Regions from separate parts of the Allorhizobium sp. DMC15 genome, predicted to be linked through region 2. Evidence: predicted binding sites of a transcription regulator. Region 2 holds the regulator's gene; the other holds the start of a gene.
What was found. Region 2 encodes PhoB, which activates phosphate uptake and scavenging genes when phosphate is short. Its sites were predicted from a motif close to TGTCATNNANCTGTCAT; they were not measured.
Positions count from the first base shown of each region.

Region 1 (12,189 bases), on a different contig from region 2:
TCGAACTCGGCGCCGAACACATTGGTTGCGTCTTCGAGCCCGATGATCAGGTCGGCGATATTCGCCTCCATCACCTTCTGCTGGTTGAGGACATCGGAGATCCTGGCATTCTCGATATCGAAATCCTGGCCGGTGAGCTTGCTGTCGCTCCTGGCCAGCGTGTCGAGCACCACGCCGGACTGCTCGATCTTGCCGCGCATCTCGGAGACGACCTTGCGTGTCTTCTCGATTTCGCTGTCGAAGGATTGCAAACTCGCCATGTTCTCTCCCTGTCCTCATACCGGCGACACGCCGGCCTCGTTGCCACCATAGCGGGTTTCGCCGTGTGGAAAAGCACCGCATCTCACAAAGCGGAGCACCACCGTTCGATATGGATGGCTCCGTGCCCTGCACAAGAGGCGCTATCAGAGAAATGCGACAGCCGCGAAACGGGCTGTCGCAGTCTGGAGTTGCAGCCGCTTATTGTCCGCCGGCGGCCGGATCCTTCAGATAGGCGATGATGTTGACGAGATCCTCGTCCTTCTTGACGCCGGCAAAGGCCATCTTTGTGCCCTTGACCACCGCTTTCGGCGCCTTGAGATATTCCGTGAGCAGCGCTTCGTCCCAGACTTTGCCTGCACCGAATTCCGTCATGGCGGGAGAGTACTTGTAGTCGGCGATCGAGGCCACCGGGCGCCCGACAACGCCCTGCAGCGTCGGACCGACCTTATTCTTGGCCTCGGTGGCGATATGACAGGCCGAACAGACCTTGAAGGCCTTGGCACCGGCGACGGGATCGCCATCGGCAAGGGCTGGCAACGGCAGGGCGAGCGCAGACAACAGCACGAGCATGGAAGACGTTTTCATCGAATCTCCTCTTGATCCTTGGGACAGCGCCGGCAAGCGCTGCGCCATCCTGATACCCGTTCGCACGAGACGGCAAGTACGCGCATTGACGCGCATCAATTCCCACTAATTTTTGGCATTCGCGACATCGACGCCGGAATGCGACAGACAAAGGGATTTCAGGTCGCAAACAGAGGTCCTGCCGCGACGCAAACGCGCGCTCATCCTTGCAATTATCCCGTATTGAATGTTGACTTGGGAACTTCAATAAAAAAACGGGAGCCTGAAATGACCACCATCCTCGCTTGTCGCCGCACCCTCGTCGCCACCGTCTCGCTGCTGGCGATCTCCGCCATGCCGCTCGCGGCGGCAGAAGCCGAGAGCTGCTCGACCGTCCGCTTCTCCGATGTCGGCTGGACCGACATCACCGCCACCACCGCGACCGCCTCGGTCATCCTGAAGGCGCTTGGCTACGAACCGACCACCACGGTTCTCTCGGTCCCGGTCACCTATTCCTCGCTGAAGAACAAGGACATCGACGTCTTCCTCGGCAACTGGATGCCGACCATGGAAGGCGACATCGCGCCGTATCGCGACGACAAGTCCGTCGAAATCTTCGGCCCCAACCTCGAAGGCGCGAAATACACGCTCGCCACCAATGCCAAGGGTGCGGAACTCGGCATCAAGGATTTTGCCGACATCGCCAAGAACGCCGATGCACTCGGCGGCAAGATCTACGGCATCGAGCCGGGCAATGACGGCAACCGCCTGATCCTCGACATGATCGACGGCAACAAGTTCGATCTCGGCAAGTTCGAAGTGGTCGAATCCTCCGAACAGGGCATGCTGGCCCAGGTGGCACGTGCCGAAAAGGATGGCGAGCCGGTGGTCTTCCTCGGCTGGGAACCGCATCCGATGAACGCCAACTTCAAGCTGACCTATCTTTCGGGCGGCGACGACGTCTTCGGACCGAACTTCGGCGGCGCGACCATCTATACCAACACCCGCGCCGGCTACACCACAGAGTGCCCGAATGTCGGCAAGTTCGTCACAAACCTCAAGTTCTCGCTCCAGATGGAGAACGAGATCATGGGCAAGATCCTGAACGACGGCGCCGACGCCGAAGCCGCAGCGACCGACTGGCTGAAGGCCAACCCGGCCGTGATCGAACCCTGGCTTGCCGGCGTGACCACGAAGGACGGCGGTGAAGGCTTGCCGGCGGTGAAGACGGCCCTCGGCCTCTGAGATCAGTCCATCGACACGGACACCGCGCGGACGGAAGGGGGAGCCGGCCGCGCGGTCTCCAGGCAATGCATCTGAGCCGGTTCGGGGACATCCATGAATTTTCTGACTGACTACAAATTGCCCATCGGGGCATTCTCGAAGAGTTTCGTCGACTGGTTGACGACCAATCTCGACGTACTGTTCAACCTGATCGCGACGATCCTGAGCGCCTCTATCAACGCGATGCTGTTCGTCCTGCAGGGCCCATTCCTGAAGGGCACGGCGCTCGAACCCTTCTATCCGCTGCTGATGATCCTCCTCTTCTCGCTGTTCGCCTGGGTCATGCGCCGGTCGATGGGTGTCGTCGTCTTCACCTTTCTCGGCCTTCTCTTGATCTATAACCAGGGCTACTGGAAGGAGACGATGGAAACGCTGGCGCTCGTGCTCGCCGCAGCCGGCGTTTCGATGGTGATCGGCGTGCCGATCGGCATCGCCTGCGCCCGCCGTCCCTGGCTCTACACGGCAGTCCGCCCCGTGCTCGACCTGATGCAGACCATCCCGACCTTCGTCTACCTGATCCCGGCCCTCATCCTGTTTGGCCTCGGCATGGTGCCGGGCCTGATCGCCACGGTCATCTTTGCCATTCCCGCTCCGATCCGTCTGACCCGGCTCGGCATCATCTCGACCCCGCCTTCGCTGGTCGAAGCGGCGATCGCCTTCGGCGCGACCCCGTCCCAGGTGCTGCGCAAGGTGGAACTGCCGTTTGCCACGCCGCAGATCATGGCCGGCCTCACCCAGACCATCATGCTCTCGCTGTCCATGGTGGTCATTGCCGCGCTCGTCGGCGCCAGCGGCCTCGGCGTGCCGGTCGTGCGCGCGCTGAACACCGTCAACATCGCCCGCGGTTTCGAGGCAGGCCTCTGCATCGTCATCCTCGCCATCATTCTTGACCGGATCTTCCGCATCCCCGGCATGGGAGACGACGCATGAGCGACGCAGTAATCTTCGGCAATGTCGACATCGTCTTCGGCGACAATCCCCAGCGCGCCCTCGACCTCGTCGACAAAGGCAAGACCCGCGACGAGATCGGCGCTGAAACCGGCCTGGTGCTCGGCGTTGCCGGCGCTTCGCTTTCGGTGAAGGAAGGCGAAATCCTTGTCCTGATGGGTCTCTCCGGCTCCGGCAAATCGACCCTCCTGCGCGCGGTCAACGGGCTCGCCCCTGTCGTTCGCGGCAATGTCGGGGTCAAGACGGATGCCGGCTTCGTCGATCCCTACAAGGCATCGGCAAACGTGCTGCGCGACCTGCGCATGCACACGGTCTCCATGGTCTTCCAGCAGTTCGGCCTCCTGCCCTGGCGCACCGTCGCGGAAAATGTCGGTTTCGGCCTCGAACTCGCCGGCGTGCCCGATGCCGAGCGCGAGAAGACGGTGGCGACCCAGCTCGAACTGGTCAATCTGTCGAAATGGGCGGATCGCAAGGTCCAGGAACTGTCCGGCGGCATGCAGCAGCGTGTGGGCCTTGCCCGCGCCTTTGCCACCGGCGCACCGATCCTCCTCATGGACGAACCCTTCTCGGCGCTCGACCCGCTGATCCGCACCCGCCTGCAGGACGAACTTCTCGAATTCCAGGCACGCCTGAAGAAGACCATCCTCTTCGTCAGCCACGATCTCGACGAGGCCTTCCGCATCGGCAACCGCATCGCCATCATGGAAGGCGGGCGCATTATCCAGTGCGGTACGCCGCAGGAAATCGTCCAGAACCCGACCAACCAGTATGTCGCTGACTTTGTGCAGAACATGAACCCGATCAACATGTTGACCGCCGCCGACGTGATGCGCGACGGGGTGACGGGCGAGCAGGGTCAAGTCACAGGTACAACCGCCCCGCGCACGCCGCTGGTCGACGTGCTGGACGCCTTGGCACGGCAACCCGGCACGATCGGGGTCGTTGACAACGGCGTCGTCATCGGCACCATCGACGCCCAGGATGTCGTGAGCGGCCTGACCAGGCACCGACGCAAGGCATGAGCCGGCCGGACATCCGTGAACTTCAAGGGGCGGATGCCGGAGACCACGACATGACAGACAAACCAAAGGTGATTCGCGACACCGACGACGATGCGCGCCGCCAGGCGCGCATTTTGCTGCGCGGCGCGCGGTTCGCGGCCATCGGCGTGATCGATCCCGAAACCGGCTTCCCCTTCGTCAGCCGTGTGTTGCTCGGAACCGACATCGACGGTGCCGCCGTCATCCTCGTTTCCAACCTGTCGGCGCATACCAGCGCCCTGCTCGCCGATCCGCGCGCCTCGCTGTTGACCGGGGAACCCGCCAAGGGCGATCCGCTCGCCCATCCGCGTCTGACGGTGCAATGCCTTGCCGAAAGCGTCGAGCGCGACAGCGCCACCCATGCCCGCCTGCGCGGTCGTTTCCTCGCCCGCCACCCGAAATCGCAGCTCTATATCGACTTTCCCGACTTCCGGTTTTTCCGCCTACTCCCCGAACGGGCGAGCCTCAACGGCGGCTTCGGTCGCGCCTATCATTTGGGCAGGGAGGATTTCTTCATACCGATTCCCATCGATAATTTTTGGGAGGATCAGGCGGCCCTTTTGCGAGATTTAGGGGGGCTGGAGCCCGGCTTGGCGTCGCGGATCGCCACCGAAATTTACCACGCGCCGGACGGAAACTGGACGGTTTGCGGCGTCGATTCCCAGGGAATTGACTTGATTTTCAAAGACATGCTAATCCGGCACGAATTTGTGATATCCGTCACAGACAGAGACGAATTAGAATTAGTGTTACCTAAATCAGAATAAGCGGTACCTTAAATTTAGGCATATACAATTTTATTCTCGTTGATAGACTTAATGTCATATCTAAGGCACCGATTTTTACCGATTGCCCCTCCCCCAAGGCGCTCGACCAAGGAAAGTTGAACCGATGAAAACAAGAGCTTTGTCCGAACAATCGACCGTTGCTGCAGGCTTGCTGTCCGCCATGGCAAACCCCAAGCGTCTCATGATCCTCTGCAGTCTCGTCGAGGGTGAGGTTCCGGTCGGCGTTCTGGCGGCCCAGGTGGGTCTGAGCCAGTCGGCTCTGTCCCAGCACCTCTCCAAGCTGCGCGCGCAGAAGCTGGTGAAGACCCGCCGCGACGCCCAGACCATCTATTATTCTTCGACGTCGGAATCGGTCATCAAGATCCTGTCGACGCTGGAGAGCATCTACTGCGCCCCTGTGGCAGCGAGCAAAACCGCCGCTTGATGACAGCGCTGCCAAAGCCTGTCGGCATTGGGAGGATTGCGCTCGGCTTGCCCGAAAAGCCGGGAGTGTGCTGACGGAACCTGCATTGGCAGTAACAGACGAAGACCTGAGAAGCCCCGGCAGCACCGCTCCGGGGCTTTTCGCATCATGGGACCCGCCAGCGGCAGCGGAGAGACGACGCCCCTCCTCCGAGGCAGCCAGCGCGATCTCTCTCCAGGATTTGTTGGCAACGGCTCCGCCGCGTTCATCACGCGAATTGGCAGATCCATGACCTTTGTTGATGCCACCCCAGCGGTGGCTTGACCGCGCTTCGCGCCCTGCTAACGTGACGACGCAACGACAGCCGCGGCAGATGCGCCGCTGGCCGGGAGAATGGCCGCCCGCGACCGAAAAGGGCCATGGAGAACACGATGTCGAACCGCCTCAATTCCACGCCGAACGACCTGCGCGCCTTCTGGATGCCGTTCACCGCGAACCGCCAGTACAAGAAGGAGCCGCGCCTTTTCGTCGGCGCCAAGGACATGCACTACACCACCCATGACGGCCGCCAGGTGCTCGATGGCACCGCAGGCCTCTGGTGTGTCAACGCCGGCCACTGCCGCCCGAAGATCACCGAAGCGATCCGCGAGCAGGCCGGCGAGCTCGATTATGCCCCGGCCTTCCAGCTCGGCCACCCCAAGGCGTTCGAACTGGCCAACCGCCTGATCGACCTCGCCCCTGATAACATGGCCCACGTGCTCTACACCAATTCCGGCTCGGAATCGGTCGAGACGGCGCTGAAGGTGGCGCTCGCCTATCAGCGCGTGAAGGGACAGGGGTCCCGCACCCGCCTGATCGGCCGCGAGCGCGGCTATCACGGCGTCAATTTCGGCGGCATTTCGGTCGGCGGCATCGTCTCCAACCGCAAGATGTTCGGCACGCTCCTCACCGGCGTCGACCACATGCCGCATACCCACCAGCCGGGCAAGAACGCCTTCTCCAAGGGCATGCCCGAACATGGCGGCGATCTCGCCGACGAGCTGGAACGCATCGTCACCCTGCATGACGCCTCGACCATCGCCGCCGTCATCGTCGAGCCGGTGGCTGGTTCCACCGGCGTCCTGATCCCGCCGAAGGGTTATCTGCAGCGCCTGCGCGAACTCTGCACCAAACACGGCATCCTGCTGATCTTCGATGAAGTCATCACCGGCTTCGGCCGCCTCGGCGCACCCTTCGCGGCCCAGTATTTCGACGTGAAGCCCGACATCATCACCACCGCCAAGGGCCTGACCAATGGTGTCATCCCGATGGGCGCGGTCTTCGTGACGGCCGAGATCCACGACGCCTTCATGACCGGCCCGGAACACATGATCGAGTTCTTCCACGGTTACACCTATTCCGGCAACCCGATCGCCTCGGCCGCAGCCCTCGGCACGCTCGACACCTACAAGGAAGAAGGCCTGCTCACCCGCGCCGCCGAGATCGCGCCCTACTGGGAAGAAAAGCTGCATTCGCTCCGGGATTGCCCGAATGTCGTCGACATCCGCAATCTCGGCCTGATCGGCGCAATCGAGCTGAAGCCGATCGACGGCGAACCGACCAAGCGCGCGTTCAACGCCTTCCTCAACGCCTATAATGACGGGCTTCTGATCCGCACGACCGGCGATATCATCGCACTCTCGCCGCCGCTGATCATCACACACGCAGAGATCGACGAACTCTTCGATAAGCTGCGCAAGGTCTTGATGAACAACATCTGAGGCAGAGCCACCGACCATCTGGAAAGGCGGCCCTGCGGCCGCCTTTTTCGTGGCTTGCGCGAGGCTGACCACGCAGCCAGAGCCCAGCTTGCCGCACACTCTGTCCTCCCGTAATCTCAAGGGAATCGCCCGCTCAATCCCGCGCGAATGAATGCGAATGGGACGATCGACGATCGCCAGCACACCCGGAAGTCTCGGCCGCGACATCACGTCGTCGACGACCTGACCGGGCCCAGGTCCCGGGAGGATTTCCGTGGTCGACCTTTTCAAGCGTTTGTTCGGTAAAGACGCGTCTCCTGACATCATACCCCAACCCACCGTGGAAGCCGCCTCATTGTCGGCTGCCCGCGCCGACGAGGCACGCCTCGCCGCGCGCCGTGCCCAGATCAGCAACGACCTTTTCGAACTGCAACAAATTGCCATGGCAGAACTCGCCTTGCGCAAGGAACAGGATGCCGCCGCGGCCAAGGCGGGCTTTGAGTCCGAAGAGGGCGGCGGTCGCATTCTGACTGTCTGACGCAGGGCAAACGGATCTCTGCCCGATCCGACAAAGCTGTGACGTGTCCGCACACCATCTCATCGGGTCTTTTGTCGCCACCCGTTTTTGTCTAAAGCAATCACGGGGAGCAACAAAAGAACCCTGATGGCGCGAAAACCGGCAGAGATCGGTCGCGCAGACCCAAGGAGACGGACATGAAATTTCAATATCTTGCCAGCGCGGCCCTTGCCGCTCTGATCGCCACCGCGCCTGCGGCCCGCGCCGAGATCGTGCTCGGCCTGATGGCACCGCTCACTGGTCCGCTCGCCGCTGTCGGCGCCCAGATCAAGAACGGCGCTGAAACCGCCGTCGAGGAGATCAACAAGAAGGGTGGAGTGAACGGCGAACAGCTGACGCTGAAGATCGCGGACGATGCGGCCGAGCCGAAGCAGGGCGTTTCCGCCGCCAACCAGCTCGTTGGTGAAGGCGTGCATTTCGTGGTCGGCCCGGTCACCTCGGGCGTGGCCGTCCCCGCCTCCAGCGTTCTCGCCGAAAACGGCGTACTGATGGTCACTCCGACCGCCACCGCACCGGACCTGACGGCCCGTGGCCTGACGACCGTCCTGCGCACCTGCGGCCGTGACGACCAGCAGGCGGATGTCGCCGCCAAGTTCGTGCTCGCCGGCTACAAGGACAAGAAGATCGCGATCGTTGACGACAAGGGCCAGTATGGCAAGGGTCTCGCCGATGCCTTCAAGGCAGCCCTCAATGCCGGTGGCGTGACGGAGGTCTTCAAGGATTCGCTGACCGCAGGGGACAAGGATTTCGGCGCGCTCGTCACCCGTCTGAAGTCCGAAGGCGTCGAAGTCATCTATTTCGGCGGCTACCACCCGGAAGCCGGTCTTCTGGTGCGCCAGATGCAGGATGCCGGTCTGAAGGCCCAGCTGATCGCTGGTGACGGCCTGTCCAACAACGAATATGTGACGATCGGTGGCGACGCTGCCGAAGGCACCATCTTCACCAACGCCGCCGACGCGCTGAAGAACGAAGACAGCAAGGCCGCCGTGGCTGCCCTGCAGGCGAAGAACATTCCCGCCGAAGCCTTCACCCTCAACGCTTATGCGGCTGTTGAAGTCATCGCCGCCGGCATCACCAAGGCCGGAAGCGTGGACGACGCCGAAGCGGTCGCCGCAGCTCTTAAGGACGGCTCGGAAATTCCGACCGCCATCGGCAAGCTGACCTATGGCGAAACCGGTGACCTCACCTCGCAGAGCTTCGCCGTCTACAAGTGGCAAGGCGGCAAGACGGTCGCTGCCGAATAAGGCATCGACGACCCAAATGATAAAGGCGGCCGGCAACGGTCGCCTTTTTTTGTGCGCCATCCCCAAGGAATGCACAAAAACCGACAAATCCGGCCCGCCCGACGGGTTTCCTTTGTCGGTTGGCCCTTTTATGACAGCCGCATGACATTTCCGTGAAAAGGTCCGGAACCCCATGCTCAGCCTGTTTCGTAAAATGCTCCCGCGCGAAGATCGCTTCTTCGACATGTTTGCCGCCCACGCCAAGACGGTGGTCGGTGCGGCAGAAGCGCTCGGCGCCCTGCTCGAGGGCAAGGACGTGGAGGGCAATTGCGCCCGCATCGTCACGCTTGAAGATCAGGCGGACAACATCACCCGCGATGTCCTGCAGGCCGTGCGCCGCAGCTTCATCACGCCCTTCGACCGGGGCGACATCAAGGATCTCATCCAGTCGATGGATGATGCGATCGACATGATGCATAAGACGGTGAAGACGGTTCGCCTGTATGAACAGACCGAATTCGACCCGCGTATGCAAGAAATGGGTCGTGCCATCGTCGAAGCCGCGCACCTCATCGCAGAAGCCATACCGCTGCTCGACAAGATCGGCCAGAACCACCAGCGCCTGACCCAGATCGCCGAAGAAGTGACCCGCGTCGAAGGTCGCTCCGACGAACTGCACGATCAGGGCCTGAAGGCGCTGTACCGCACCCATCGCGACAGCGGCAATGCCATGGCCTATCTGATCGGGACCGAAATCTATGGCGAACTGGAGAAGGTTCTCGACCGCTTCGAGGACGTCGCCAACGAGATCAGCGGCATCGTGATCGAGAACGTCTGATGGAAGCGACGCTGGCCTTCCCGCTGCTGGTCGCCCTGATCGGCGTTGCGCTGTTCTTCGACTTTCTGAACGGCCTGCATGATGCCGCCAATTCGATCGCGACGATCGTTTCGACGCGTGTGCTCAAGCCGCAATTCGCCGTCGCCTGGGCGGCCTTTTTCAATTTCATCGCCTTCCTCTTCTTCGGCCTGCATGTCGCGGAAACGCTCGGCAAAGGCATCATCGATCCGGCCATCGTCTCTCCCGCCGTGATCTTCGCGGCCTTGATGGGCGCGATCATCTGGAACATCATCACCTGGATCTTCGGCATCCCCTCGTCGTCCTCGCATGCCCTTGTCGGCGGCCTGGTCGGAGCGGGTCTGGCCAAGGTCGGCTTCAGCGCGATCGTCTTTTCAGGCCTGTCGAAGACGGTTCTCGCAATATTCCTGTCGCCCATGATCGGCTTCCTTCTGGCCCTCCTGCTGGTGCTGATCGTCTCCTGGGTCTTCGTCCGCCAGACACCCTTTGCCGTCGACAGCACCTTCCGCATCCTGCAATTCATCTCCGCCTCGCTTTATTCCCTGGGTCATGGCGGTAATGACGCGCAGAAAACCATGGGCATCATCGCAGTCCTGCTCTTCAGCCAGGGTTATCTCGGTCCGGAGTTCCACGTGCCTTTCTGGGTGGTGATTTCCTGCCAGTCGGCCATGGCGATCGGCACCCTCTTCGGTGGCTGGCGCATCGTCCATACGATGGGTTCGAAGATCACGCGGCTCAATCCGATGCAGGGCTTCTGCGCGGAGACGGGCGGAGCGATCACGCTCTTTGCCGCCACCTGGCTCGGCATCCCCGTATCGACCACCCACACGATCACGGGCGCCATTGTCGGCGTGGGCGCTGCCCGCCGCGCCACGGCCGTGCGCTGGGGCCTCGCTGGCAACATCGTCATCGCCTGGATCGTGACGCTGCCCGCCGCAGCGATGATTTCCGCAGCCTTCTACCTGGTGACGGATCTCTTCGGCTAAGGCCGTTGCGTCATCGCCCGCGACGTCTATGATCCCCGGTGGGATGCAGAGCCCAGCGGGCAAAGGCTTTGCACGCAATCCTCGGGAGGGCGACATGCGGAAGGGCTACAAGGATTTGCTGGCAGAAGCCGAGGCGCTTGTCGAAGCCGTCGCCGTGTCCGAGGCGGCCCGGCTGCAGGCCAGCGACACCGTCGTCTTCGTCGACCTGCGCGATCCGCGCGAACGGGAGCGCGAGGGCACGATCTCCAATGCCTTCCCCTGCCCGCGCGGCATGCTGGAATTCTGGATCGATCCGGAAAGCCCCTATCACAAGCCGATCTTCGCCGAAGACAGGCTCTTCCTCTTCTTCTGTGCCAGCGGCTGGCGCTCGACGCTCGCGACCAAGACAGCGCTGGAGATGGGACTGGAAAACGTCTGCCATCTCGCCGGCGGTTTCACCGCCTGGCGGGATGCAGGGCTGCCGGTGGAAGAGGTCGTGCCGAAAACAAAGGCGTGAGCGGGATGGCCCGCGCGGGCGTTCACATAGGCAAATTCCGCAGCTTTCGGATCCAGCGCTTGACGGACAGTGCCGACCACCCCACCTGAAGGGTGAAAGCCGCACGGTCAGGCTCGGTGCAATGGACAGCATCCGGGTCAGGTCGATTGAGCACAGCAGCCCCGATCCGCTTGACCCACGACATGACGTCATGGACATCAGGTGACGGGCCGGTCTCTTGAGGAGACACCCATGGTCGACCGGATCAGCCGCATCTCCAGCAGTGAAGCCTCCACACAGACGGAGGCCGGCCACACGCTGAACCTCGGCTCCGATGCCCAGAACGCCTGGGTCGCCGCCCGCCAGTCGAAGATCAATCATGACATCGAAGAGCGGCACCGGATCGCCGTCGAGGAGCGCGCCGAAAACGGCATGCCCGAGGAGGACGAGGCCTCGCTCGACCACAAATTTGCGTCCCGCCAGTGGGTCGACCCTTCAGAGCCGGAAGCCACCCCCGAAGACCCCACTGAAGAACCGCGCCTGTCCGGCGAAAGCGAACGCATCGGCACCCAGAATTTTGACGAGGACACGCCCTTCGGCGACCGCGTCGTGATCGTCTGACGAATCCCAGCCTGCACGCTTGCCTGCATCCAGACGACGGCGACCCCTCCGCCTGATACGTCGGAACGGCGTCGACAGCTTGGTCCCTCCCGACAAATCCCCGTCGCACTTTGCCGTCAATCCCCCTAGGATGCGAGGCAACAGACAAGGAGCCCGCCATGCCCGAGACGATTCGCATCGCCAATGCAGAGCTTGCCGTCGAGGTTTCCTCGCTCGGCGCAGAGATGCAGTCGATGAAGACATCGGACGGCCGCGACTGGCTCTGGAACGGCGATGCGGCATGGTGGGGCGGGCGCTCGCCGATCCTCTTTCCGATCGTCGGCAAGGCACCGGGTGACATTCTGACGATCGATGGTCGCGCGTTTCCCATGGCCCAGCACGGCATTGCGCGGCGGCGGGAATTTGTCATTGTCGAGCAGTCGGC
Region 1 covers NZ_JBQUZB010000002.1:347,894-360,082, forward strand. Annotated here, with positions in the region: gene ACT53S_RS10210 (hypothetical protein) at 1-260, opposite strand, end outside; gene ACT53S_RS10215 (c-type cytochrome) at 460-846, opposite strand; gene ACT53S_RS10220 (choline ABC transporter substrate-binding protein) at 1,180-2,070, shown strand; gene choW (choline ABC transporter permease subunit) at 2,164-3,039, shown strand; gene choV (choline ABC transporter ATP-binding protein) at 3,036-4,079, shown strand; gene ACT53S_RS10235 (HugZ family pyridoxamine 5'-phosphate oxidase) at 4,130-4,864, shown strand; gene ACT53S_RS10240 (metalloregulator ArsR/SmtB family transcription factor) at 4,989-5,309, shown strand; gene aptA (omega-aminotransferase AptA) at 5,720-7,048, shown strand; gene ACT53S_RS10250 (hypothetical protein) at 7,302-7,565, shown strand; gene ACT53S_RS10255 (branched-chain amino acid ABC transporter substrate-binding protein) at 7,742-8,848, shown strand; gene ACT53S_RS10260 (DUF47 domain-containing protein) at 9,021-9,665, shown strand; gene ACT53S_RS10265 (inorganic phosphate transporter) at 9,665-10,669, shown strand; gene ACT53S_RS10270 (rhodanese-like domain-containing protein) at 10,764-11,165, shown strand; gene ACT53S_RS10275 (hypothetical protein) at 11,397-11,765, shown strand; gene ACT53S_RS10280 (aldose 1-epimerase family protein) at 11,924-12,189, shown strand, end outside.
Region 1: the regulator PhoB is predicted to act here: its motif matches at 8,979-8,995, upstream of ACT53S_RS10260 (DUF47 domain-containing protein).

Region 2 (12,189 bases):
AAAACGGCGTCTTTCCTTGGACAAGCGTATCGATGCGGGCAAAGATCGAGCGACGGTTGGCGATCCCGGTCAGGCTGTCGAGGGCCGCCAGCTGGTCGGCAAAGAGGCGGGCGTCGATCTGGCGCAGGATTGCCTTGCGCAGAAGGGTCGCCATGCCGAGCGAGGCAAAGGATGTCGCGACGCCGATAAAGGTGAACTGGTAGGCAATCTCTGGCGACGCTTTCTGGGCAAACCAGAACATGCTGGCGATGGAGACGACGACGCTTGCGAGCGTTGCCCGCAACGTAACCCCGGTCGTCGAGAAGACAACGGCCATCAGCACGAAATAGATCAGCTTCTGCTCTTCGAAGTGCAGCAGCATGTAGGCCACGACATTGCCGTACATCAGGGCGTTCGTCGCGAGACCGACAGCTTCAAGCCGCGCAAGCGGTGTGCGACCGGCCGGGAGAAGAACCCAGCGGAACACTGCATAGGCAATCGCCGTTGCGAGGCTCAATCCGCCAAGGATCAGCAGGTGGATCCCTGTTTCGTCTCCCCAATGCCCCCAGGTAACGAAGAGATAATAGGCACAGCCCGGCAGCAGGAAACCCCGCACGATCGGGCGGTATGCATCCGCCATGGCCCGACGGCGGGTAGCGCTGGTCCAGGCATGATACTGGCTCTTCAGGCTGTTCAGCAGGACGGCGGGTGTCCAGATGGCCGCAGGTTCGACCGGGTCAGCGGGCGCGGTCAGTGCGCCTTTCGCCGGAGATTTACGAGCATGCAATCCCATCGTCATCCTCAAACCAGGTCTGAAGACAGAGTAAGGGAAGCCTATTTAGAATACATGAATGGCCCGATATCCCCGGCACACGGCATGCCGAGGACAAGCGGCAGCGGCGCGAATGCGCCGGCTGCGGGGAACCACATTACACCGGCGTGAACTCGTCCGGCGCGTAGTGGTAGCTGGTCGAGCAGAACTCGCAGGTGACGGTGACCCGACCGTCCTCTGTGCTGGAGTCGATCTCCTCGGCTGAGAAGCCCTGCAGCACACCCTTGATCTTGTCACGCGAGCAATTGCAGCGATCCAGCACCGCCTGCGCAGGGAAGGCGCGCACACCGCGTTCGTGGAACAGCCGGAACAGCAAGCGTTCAACACCCACCTGCGGATCGGTCAGCTCGTCGGCATCAATCGTGTCGACCAGCATGCGCGCTTCTTCCCAGGCCTCGTCGCCATGCAGTTCGGCGTCGCGGTCGTCACCGTCCCCGCCATGCAAATCCGGATGCCGCATGCGTTCCGGCGCTTCCGGCAGGAACTGCGCGATCAGGCCACCGGCGCGCCAGGTCCGGCGCGGTTTGCCGTTCTCGTCGCGGTCAAAGAGTTCGGCAGCCCCCAGGCGCACCCGCGTCGGGATCTGCTCCGACTGACGGAAATAGACGCCGGCAATATCCTCCAACGACGTTCCGTCGAGCGGCACGATGCCCTGATAAGGCTGCATGAAGGAGCCCTGATCGATGGTGAAGGCGAGCACGCCGGTGCCCAGCAACTGTTCCGGCGACGAGCGGCCGGCGGCAACGGCGTCGGCCAGCGCCTGTTCGTCGAAGCGGGCATAGGCGCGGACGTTTTCCGGCGTGGTGAAATCGGCAACCAGCAGGTCGACCGGACCATCTCCCTTGGTCTGTACCGTGAACTTGCCCTCGAACTTCAGCGAGGTGCCGATCAGGACGGTCAGCACAATGGCTTCCGCAAGCAGACGCGCGACCGGCTGCGGATAGGCGTGGCGGTCGAGAATGGTGTTGATCAGCGGCCCGAGCTGGACGGCGCGACCACGCACGTCGAGCCCTTCGACCTGAAAAGGCACCACGCTATCGTCACCGGCGAAACCGAATTCGCCGAGTTCTGCTTGTCTATTCGACATGAATGTACTCCTGGCGTAGGAACGCCCACTCGCAGGGCCTGAGCAGCCCGATCAGAAAGCGCACAGATGGGATCACCTGCGCCAAAGGTCAAGACATCGCCCTGCCCGCTTGCCCCGCGCCTCAGATGGCGCCGAGGCACCAGGCGAGAATGGACTTCTGCGCGTGGAGGCGATTTTCCGCCTCGTCGAAGACCACCGACTGGGCGCCGTCGATCACCTCGTCCGTTACTTCTTCGCCGCGATGGGCCGGCAGGCAGTGGAGGAAGAGCGCCTCGTCCTTGGCCTTCTTCATCAACTCGGCATTGACCTGGAACGGCTGAAAGACGTTGTGCCCGCGCGCCTTGTGCTCCTGGTTCATCGACACCCAGGTGTCCGTGATCACCGCGTCGGCGCCGGCAACGGCACGGTCGGCATCATGGCAGAGCATGATCTCGCCGCCATTGTTGCGAGCCCAGTTGAGAATCTTGTCATCAGGCTCGGAGCCCAGCGGCACGGCCATGTTCATCTTGTAACCGAAGCGAGCAGAGCCCTCGACCAGCGAATGCAGGACATTGTTGCCGTCACCCGTCCAGGCGAGCGTCTTGCCGGCGATCGGGCCACGATGTTCCTCGACCGTCAGAATGTCTGCCATGATCTGGCAGGGGTGGGTGAGGTCGGTAAGCGCATTGATAACCGGCACGGTCGCATGCTCGGCCAGTTCCAGCAAACGTGAATGGTCCGTGGTGCGGATCATGATCGCATCGACATAGCGCGAAAGCACCTTGGCGGTATCGCCGATGGTTTCGGCGCGGCCGAGCTGCATTTCGGTACCCGACAGGAACAGTGTCTCGCCACCCAACTGACGCATGCCGACATCGAAGGACACGCGGGTACGGGTGGATGGCTTCTCGAAGATCATCGCCAGCATCTTGCCGGCAAGCGGCTTGTCGGCGTTGCCGGCCTTGGTCGCCTGCTTGCGGCTGCGCGCGTCGTCCAGCATGTGACGCAGGTCCTGCGCTGAAACGGCGGAGAGATCGAGGAAATGCTTCGGGGATGCCATGAGTTTTACCTGTCTTGACCTTACGCGGTTACTGCGGTCTTGGCCCGGATCTGTTCCGCGGCGCGCTCGATGCGGGCGATGCCCTCGCGGGCCTCGGCGGCGCTGACCGTGAGCGGCGGCAGCAGGCGGATGACGTTATCGCCGGCGGGAACGCCAAGCAGATGCTCGTCCCGCATCGCCATCAGTAGCTCGGTGTTGGGCACCTTAGCCTTCATGCCGAGCATCAGGCCTTCACCGCGGACCTCCTCAATGACATCGGGATAGCGATCGCTGAGCGACGCCAGCCCCTGACGGAAGACAAGCGCCACATCCCGGACATGGTCGAGGAAGCCCTCGGCCAGCACGACGTCGAGCACGGCATTGCCGACCGCCATGGCGAGCGGGTTGCCGCCATAGGTGGAGCCGTGGGTGCCGGGCTTCATGCCGTAGGCGGCCTCTTCGGTCGCCAGGCAGGCGCCAACCGGGAAACCGCCGCCGATGCCCTTGGCCACCGCCATTAGGTCGGGCGTGATGCCGGCCCATTCATGGGCAAACAGCTTGCCGGTCCGGCCGACGCCGCACTGCACTTCATCGAGGATCAAAAGCAGACCGTGCTCATCGCAAATCGCGCGCAGGGCCTTCAGCATCTCGACCGGGATCGGCCGGATGCCACCTTCCCCCTGCACGGGCTCGACCAGGATACCGGCCGTCGCTTCGGTGATGGCGGCCTTGACGGCATCGAGATCACCGAACGGGACCTGGTCAAAGCCGGGCGCCTTGGGACCGAAACCTTCCAGATACTTTTCCTGGCCACCCGCCGCGATCGTCGCGATGGTGCGTCCGTGGAAAGCGCCTTCCATCGTGATGATGTGGAACTTCTCCGGATGCCCCTTGGCGAAATGGTAGCGGCGAGCGGTCTTGATCGCGCATTCCAGCGCCTCGGCACCCGAATTGGTGAAGAAGACGCGGTCGGCGAAGGTGACGTCCGTCAGGCGCTTGGCCAGCTTCTCCTGACCCGGCACTTCATAGAGGTTCGACAGGTGCCAGACCTTGTCAGCCTGGTCCTTGAGTGCGCCGACCACATGCGGGTTACCATGGCCGACCGAAGTCACGGCGACACCGGCTGCAAAATCGAGATAGCGCTCACCGGTCTCGGTGATCAGCCACACGCCCTCGCCTCGCTCGAAACGCAGGGGCGCCCGATTGTAGGTCTGATAGAGCGGCGTAGCGTCTGCCATGGCGATTGCATTCCTTCTGCATGCCCGTGCTTTCGACGGGACCGAGCCCGGCGGGCCCGAAACAATTAAAAATGCCGCCTTGCGGCGGCGTCGGCACTATCTGCATTTAACCCTGCAATGTCAACGAAACTTGCGGGATCTCGGCGGTCCGGCACAAAATCCGGCTTTCGACGCACGCGAGTGCCGGAAGGCGATTCCACCTGTTGCATACTTGACTCACTCGGGAAGCAAGTTGGGGAAAACCGGAAAATCGATTCCAGATGATTCCGGCGACTCTTGTCACAGAGTCGGCCGACCTCTAGGTTAAATTTCATTAAGAGATTGCATGCGGCGGAAGTGATCACCGACAGTTACGAGGCGGTTTTGTTTCGAATTCGTTCGAAGCAACGGTGACGGATTCTGCCATGACACACGCGAGCGGCGGAGAAGTATGGCATGAATTGGACTGATGAGCGGGTTGAAAAACTCAAGCGTCTCTGGGCCGAAGGCCTGAGCGCAAGCCAGATTGCAGCACAGTTGGGTGGCGTAAGTCGAAACGCGGTGATTGGTAAAGTGCACCGGCTGAACCTGCCTGGTCGTGCGAAGGCCGGCGGCAGCTCCTCAGCAGCGCGTCCTGCCAAGCGCACCGCCGCACCCCAGCGTCCGGCGAACTTCCAGGCTCGCCCGGCAGCAACCGCTACCCGGACCGTGACACGTGCGGCCGGCGCGACCCTTCTCAAGGAAGAGATCGAGGTCGAGACCTTCCAGGAAGTCGAAGTCAGCCGTCCGCTGAACGTCGTCGTGCCGATCTCGCGCCGCCTGGCGCTGACGGAGCTCACTGAGCGCACCTGCAAGTGGCCGATCGGCGATCCGATGAAGGACGATTTCCATTTTTGTGGTTGCGAAATCAGCGACGCCTCGCCCTATTGCACCTATCATGCGAAGCTCGCCTACCAGCCGGTCAGCGACCGCCGCAAGGCCGCTCGTTAAGACGAGCGGACGATCACACAGATTTTGGATGGGTCCTTCGGGGCCCGTTTTCTTTGGGCCATGCGCCAAACGAAAGGGCCGCAACGGATGATCCGTGCGGCCCTTTCGTTTGCGTCAAGTGATTGAAGCTTCAGGCTTCCATTGAATAACCCGCACCTCGAACGGTCCGGATGACATCCTGCATGTTGGAGAAATTCAGCGCCTTGCGCAGCCGCCCGACATGCACGTCGACGGTGCGTTCGTCGACATAGATGTCGTGGCCCCAGACGCCGTCGAGCAGTTGCGAGCGCGAGAACACCCGGCCGGGCGAGGTCATCAGGAATTCCAGGAGGCGGAACTCGGTCGGGCCGAGACGGACTTCGCGGCTCTTGCGATGGACGCGGTGGGTTTCCCGGTCGAGCTCGATGTCACCACAGCGCAGGACACTCGACAGCACTTCCGGCTTGGCCCGACGCAGCATCGCCTTGACGCGCGCCATCAGTTCCGGTGTCGAGAAGGGCTTGACGACATAGTCGTCGGCGCCGGTCGCAAGACCCCTGACCCGTTCGCTTTCCTCGCCCCGTGCCGTCAGCATGATGATCGGCAGGCGCTCCGTTTCCGGCCGGACGCGCAGGCGGCGGCACAGCTCAATGCCCGAGACGCCCGGCAGCATCCAGTCGAGGATCAGCAGGTCCGGCACCCGTTCCTGCAGACGGATCTCGGCCTCGTCGCCGCGCAGGATCGTTTCGACCTCATATCCTTCCGATTCCAGATTGTAGCGCAGGAGGACGCTCAGCGCCTCCTCGTCTTCCACCACGGCAATCTTCGGCTGCATCAGACCATCACCTCGCTGTGGCCAAGGCTCATTCGGTGATCGCACCGACGGAAGACGTCAGGTCTTCCTTCGGCCGTTCGCCTTCCGGCGGCGCACCTGTTGTCATGTAGTAGATGGTCTCGGCGATGTTGGTCGCGTGGTCGCCGATGCGCTCGATGTTCTTGGCGCAGAAGAGAAGATGCGTGCAGCTGGTGATGTTGCGCGGATCTTCCATCATGTAGGTCAACAATTCGCGGAACAGCGAGGTGTAGATCGCATCGATCTCCTCGTCGCGGTCGCGGATCGACTTGGCCTTTTCGGCAGAGCGGGTCGTGTAGACGTCGAGCACTTCCTTGAGCTGGGCAAGGGCCAGATCGGACAGATGCTCGAGGCCGCGGGCGAGCTTGCGCGGAACGCCCGTCGCCTGGATGGCCACAACGCGCTTGGAGTTGCTCTTGCCGAGATCGCCGACGCGTTCGAGGTCGGAGGCAATGCGCAGGGCGCCGATGATTTCACGAAGGTCGGAGGCGACCGGCTGACGCTTGGCGATGGTGACAACGGCCTTCTCGCCGATTTCCTTCTCCATCGAGTCCATGATGACGTCGTCGGAGATCACCTTCTGTGCAAGGGCGGCGTCGGAATTGACCAGCGAGCGCACGCTTTCGGCGACCATCTGTTCCGCCAGACCGCCCATCTCGGAGATGCGGCGCATCAGAAATTTCAGTTCCTCGTCGAAGGCCGAATAGATGTGTGAGGAAGCCATAAGCCAGATCCTTGATTGTAAAGAGAGCCAGGGTATGCGCTGAGATCGCTCAGCCGAAGCGGCCCATGATGTAGTCTTGCGTGCGCTGATCGTCCGGGTTGGTGAACATCTTGTCCGTGTCGTTTTCTTCGACGAGTTCGCCCAGATGGAACATGGCCGTGCGCTGGGAGACGCGGGCGGCCTGCTGCATCGAGTGGGTGACGATCACGATCGTGTAGTTCTCGCGCAGTTCGTGGATCAGTTCCTCGACTTTGGCGGTCGCGATCGGATCGAGTGCCGAGCAGGGTTCGTCCATGAGGATGACTTCCGGGCTGACGGCGACGGCACGGGCGATGCAGAGACGCTGCTGCTGGCCACCGGAAAGACCGGTACCGGCCGCATCCAGGCGATCCTTGACTTCGTTCCAGAGGCCGGCCTTCTGCAGGGCGGTCGAAACGATCTCGTCGAGATCGGCCTTGTTCTTGGCCAGGCCATGGATGCGCGGACCGTAGGCGACGTTCTCGTAGATCGACTTCGGGAACGGGTTCGGCTTCTGGAAGACCATGCCCACCTTGGCGCGCAGCTGCACCGGATCGACCTTGGCGTCGTAGATGTTTTCGGCATCGATCAGGATGTTGCCCTCGACGCGGCAGCTGGCGATCGTGTCGTTCATCCGGTTGATGCAGCGCAGGAAGGTCGACTTGCCGCAGCCCGATGGGCCGATAAAGGCGGTCACCGAGCGCGGACGGATCTCGATGTTCACGTCGCGCAGGGCCTGCTTCTCGCCGTAGTAAACCTGCACGTCGCGTGCGGTAATCTTGGATTCAGTCATTGTCGGTGCTTTCGTCGTCGTCATCTTTGTCGAGAGATTGTTCATCATCATACACCCCCTTACCAACGGCGCTCAAAGCGGCGACGCAGAATGATTGCGACCAGGTTCATCAGGATCAGGAAGACCAGCAGGACGATGATGGCACCGGAGGCGCGCTCCACGAAAGCCGGGTCACCGCGCTGGGTCCAGTTGTAGACCTGCACCGGCAAAGCCGAGGCGGGCTGGAAGAAACCATCCGGCGGACCGGCGGGGAATTCCTTGACGAAGGCGACCATGCCGATCAGGAGCAGCGGAGCCGTTTCGCCGAGCGCACGGGCGAGACCGATGATCGCACCGGTCAGGATGCCCGGCATGGCGAGCGGCAGCACATGGTGGAAGATCGACTGCATCTTCGAAGCACCGACGCCGAGGGCGGCATCGCGGATCGAGGGCGGTACGGCCTTCAGCGCAGACCGGGTGGCGATGATGATGGTGGGCAGCGTCATGAGGGTCAGGACCAGACCGCCCACGATCGGCGCCGATTGCGGCAGACCGGCGAAGTTGATCAGCACGGCAAGACCGAGGATACCGAAGACGATCGAAGGAACGGCCGCAAGGTTGGCGATGTTGACCTCGATGAGATCGGTGAACCAGTTCTGCGGCGCGAACTCTTCGAGGTAGATCGAGGTGGCGACACCGATCGGCAGCGACAATGCCAGGACGATCAGCATCATATAGGCCGAGCCGATGATAGCCACGCCAAGGCCGGCGGCTTCCGGACGTGTGTCCGAGGCGTCCGCCGAGGTGAAGAAGGACCAGTTGAACTTCGTCACCAGAATACCGGCCTGCTTCAGCGTGTCGGCGAGAACCAGTTGCTCAGGCGAAATGTTGCGATCGAGCTTGGCGCTCTCCATCGTTACGCGGCCCTTGTAGTAGCCGTCGATACGGCCGGCTGCGAGCAGGTCAAAGGAGACCGTCTTGCCGATGACCGACGGGTCGGCCAGCACATAGTTGCGCAGGTTGGCCGGGGCGTCCTTGGAGACGAGTTCTGCCACGGACTTGGGCGTAAGGCCCTCGGCGGCGAGCCCCTTGGCAGCGATCGTGTCACCGAGTGCCTTTTCGATGAGCGGCGCGTAGCCGAAGGTGGATACCTTCGCGATGGCGGCGCGATCACCGGTGCCAGAAGGATCGAGCTTGGCCGGATCCAGATAGACGTCGATCGTGATGTAGGTCTGCTGGAAGGATGACAAGCCGTTGGTCAGGATCGATGCCAGCAGGCCGACGAGCGCGATGATGCCGAAGGCGACAGCGGCCTTGCCGAGCAGGCGGAAGCGGGCTTCGGCGGCATTGCGCTTGCGGGTCCGTTCGTCGACGCTCAGAAGAGACTTGGCCTGCCCCTTTGCAGCGGGGGCTCCGAATGCGGTGAGGTCGGTCATTCGTACTGCTCCCGGTACTTACGGACAATGTAGAGGGCGATCACGTTCAGGAGGAGCGTGATGACGAAAAGGGTGAGGCCGAGCGCGAAGGCGACCAGGGTCTCGGGGCTTGCAAATTCGGTGTCGCCCGTCAGCTGGCTGACGATCTTGACCGTCACCGTCGTCATCGCCTCGAAAGGATTGAGATCGAGCTTGGCCGAGGCCCCTGCCCCGAGCACGACGATCATGGTCTCACCGATCGCGCGGCTGGCGGCGAGCAAGACGGCGCCGACAATACCCGGAAGGGCGGCTGGCAGGACCACCTGCTTGATGGTTTCCGACTGGGTGGAACCCAGCGCATAGGAGCCGTCACGCAGCGCCTGGGGAACGGCATTGATGATGTCGTCCGACAGCGAGGAAACGAAGGGGATGATCATCACGCCCATGACCAGGCCGGCGGTCAGAACGGAGGAGGACGAGCTTCCGAGACCCATGGGCTGGGCGAGCCAGTCGCGCAGGAAAGGACCGACCGTCACGAGTGCGAAGAGACCGTAGACGATGGTCGGGATACCGGCCAGCATTTCGATCGCTGGCTTGACGATGCTGCGGGTCTTCGGACCGGCATATTCCGACAGGAACACCGCGATCATCAGGCCGATCGGAACGGCAATGATCAGCGAGATCAGCGAGACGTAGAAGGTGCCCCAGAGAAGCGGCAGAATGCCGAGGTCGGAGCCACCGCGGAACTGCGGGTTCCAGACCGTCGAGAAGAAGAAGTCCTGCGCCGGGTAGATGGTGAAGAAGACGTAGGTCTCGACAACCAGCGAACCGACGATGCCGACCGTGGTCATGATCGCCACCAGCGAGGAGATCATCAGGATCGCCTTCACGAAGCTCTCGCTGATGTTGCGGGCACGCAGTTCGGGGTCGATGCGGATATAGGCAAGCGGCAAGGCGCCAATGGCGAGCGCGAAGACCGCGATGGTCATCAGCAACTGGCTGAAATCGATATCGGCACGGTAGGCCTTGGCCGCCTCGAAGACTTCCGCCGGAACGTCCGCACCGAGCGCAATGCCAGCGGCGGCAAGACGGCTGCGAATATTGTCTGCGTCCAGCGCCTTGATGTCGACGTCGGCACCGGCCTTCGCATCGGCTTCCCGCAGCACGGCGAGGCCGTCGCCGATGCGGCGGACATCCGCCATCACGAGGCTGTGTGCGCCGCCTTGCGGGACAGACGCATCCGTGATCATGCCGCTGATGCGAGCGTCGATGATGGGATGCTGCAGGGTCAGCCAGAGCATCAGCAGGATCAGCGCCGGGACGGCGGTAATCAGGGCGACCGTCTGGCCGTAGAAACCGGGAAGAGAATGCAGCTTTCTGCCGCGTTCGGCCGAGAGGGACATCGCCCGTCGGCGTCCCAGCGCGTAACCGATCGCCGCAAGGGCCAATACGCCCAGGATGATGATACTAACGTCCATTTTGCCCCGCCATGCCTTCGGAAACGAAAACCGGCGGCACTGATGTGCCGCCGGTCAGATCGAGCCTTAGTTCAGCGGCGCCATCGGCGTGCGAGCCTTGACGGCTGCCTGCGTCTTGGCCAGCTCCGGATCCGAAACCAGACCGTAAGCTGCGAGCGGACCGTTCGGGCCGGCGATTTCGTCAGAAACGAAGAACTCTACGTATTCCTGGAGACCCGGGATAACGTCGAGGTGAGCGTTCTTGACGTAGAAGTAGAGCGGACGCGAAACCGGGTATTCGCCCTTGGCGATGGTTTCAACCGACGGAACGACGCCTTCCATGGTGGCAACACGCAGCTTGTCGGTGTTGTTCTGGTAGAAGGACAGGCCGAAGACGCCGATGGCGTTCTTGTTGGCCGCGATGCGAGCCAGCGTTTCCGGATAGTCGCCGTCGATGTCAACCGAGACGCCATCGGTGCGCAGAGCGTTGCAAGCCTTCTTGGCAGCATCCTTGTCGCCATTGTTGGCGGCGAGCAGAGCTTCCAGCGTGCCGTCCTTTTCGCAGCCGGCTTCGATGACCTTCACGTCGAAGACTTCGCGGGTGCCGTGCTTGGTGCCCGGGATGAAGGCGAGGATCGGCTGCGCCGGCAGGTCGGCGCGGATCTCGTTCCAGTTCTTGTACGGGTTGTCGACCAGCTTGCCGTCCTTGACGACCTGAGCTGCAAGGGCGCTGTGCCAGTCAGCTGCGGTGAAGGCATATTCCGGGCCGCTGATTTCAGAGGCGAAGACGATGCCGTCGTAACCGATGCGAACTTCCTGGATGTCGTTCACACCGTTGGTCTTGCAGAGTTCGATGTCAGACTTGCTGATGCGCGACGAGGAGTTTGCGATGTCGATGGTGTTCTCGCCCACGCCTTCGCAGAGCTTCTTGCGGCCGGCGCCAGAGCCGCCACCTTCAACAACCGGCGTGCCGAAGTCGAAGTTTTCGCCGAAGGCTTCGGCAACGATCGATGCGTAGGGCAGAACGGTGGAGGAGCCAGCGATCTGGATCTGGTCGCGGGCGACTGCTGCGCCGGCGAAGGCCACGGTGGCCGCCAAGGCAGCGAGGGAAAGTTTCAGAGCGGTCATAATCATCTCCCGGAATGGGCTTGTGTGTCTTTGCGGCCGAGCGGCGTCTGCCAAGCTCCGGCAGCTGCTTCATAGCGGCTCTCAGCTCACGCTTTTATGTCAGTTGGATGAAACATTTGTGACACCTCATCTCATTGAAAAAACTATCTGTTTTTCAACGCAGTCATGTCAGAGCAGAGTTTTATGTCAAAATCGGACGGTAAACTCGCTGCCGACGCCCAGTTCCGACTTCACGATCAGGCGGGCGCGGTGGCGCGTGAGAATGTGCTTGACGATCGCAAGACCGAGACCCGTCCCCTTTTTCGAGCGACTGTCCTCTACATTGACCCGATAGAAACGCTCCGTCAGGCGAGGAACATGTTCGGCCGGAATGCCCGGCCCGTGGTCTCGGACGCGAACTTCCGTGCCCAGGCCAGGCTCGCGGCGCAAGACCACGTCGACAAACTTGCCTTCCTGGCCGTATTTGCAGGCATTCTCCATCAGGTTCTCGAAGACCTCGACCAGTTCGTCGCGCTCGCCCATCACCTCGACCTTTCCCTCCGGCAGATCGAGCCGGATCTCGACACCGAGATCTGCGGCCAGGGGGGCAAGACTGTCCCGGACATGACCGAGCACCGGCTTCAGGTCGACCATCTGATCAGGCGGCAGATGCGCCTTGAGTTCGAGGCGCGACAGCGACAGGAGATCGTCGACGAGACGGCTCATGCGGTTGGCCTGATC
Region 2 covers NZ_JBQUZB010000001.1:424,149-436,337, reverse strand. Annotated here, with positions in the region: gene ACT53S_RS02140 (putative bifunctional diguanylate cyclase/phosphodiesterase) at 1-772, opposite strand, end outside; gene ACT53S_RS02135 (Hsp33 family molecular chaperone) at 909-1,898, opposite strand; gene argF (ornithine carbamoyltransferase) at 2,020-2,937, opposite strand; gene ACT53S_RS02125 (acetylornithine transaminase) at 2,958-4,154, opposite strand; gene ACT53S_RS02120 (GcrA family cell cycle regulator) at 4,590-5,123, shown strand; gene phoB (phosphate regulon transcriptional regulator PhoB) at 5,254-5,937, opposite strand; gene phoU (phosphate signaling complex protein PhoU) at 5,966-6,679, opposite strand; gene pstB (phosphate ABC transporter ATP-binding protein PstB) at 6,729-7,514, opposite strand; gene pstA (phosphate ABC transporter permease PstA) at 7,550-8,905, opposite strand; gene pstC (phosphate ABC transporter permease subunit PstC) at 8,902-10,362, opposite strand; gene ACT53S_RS02090 (substrate-binding domain-containing protein) at 10,429-11,469, opposite strand; gene phoR (phosphate regulon sensor histidine kinase PhoR) at 11,656-12,189, opposite strand, start outside.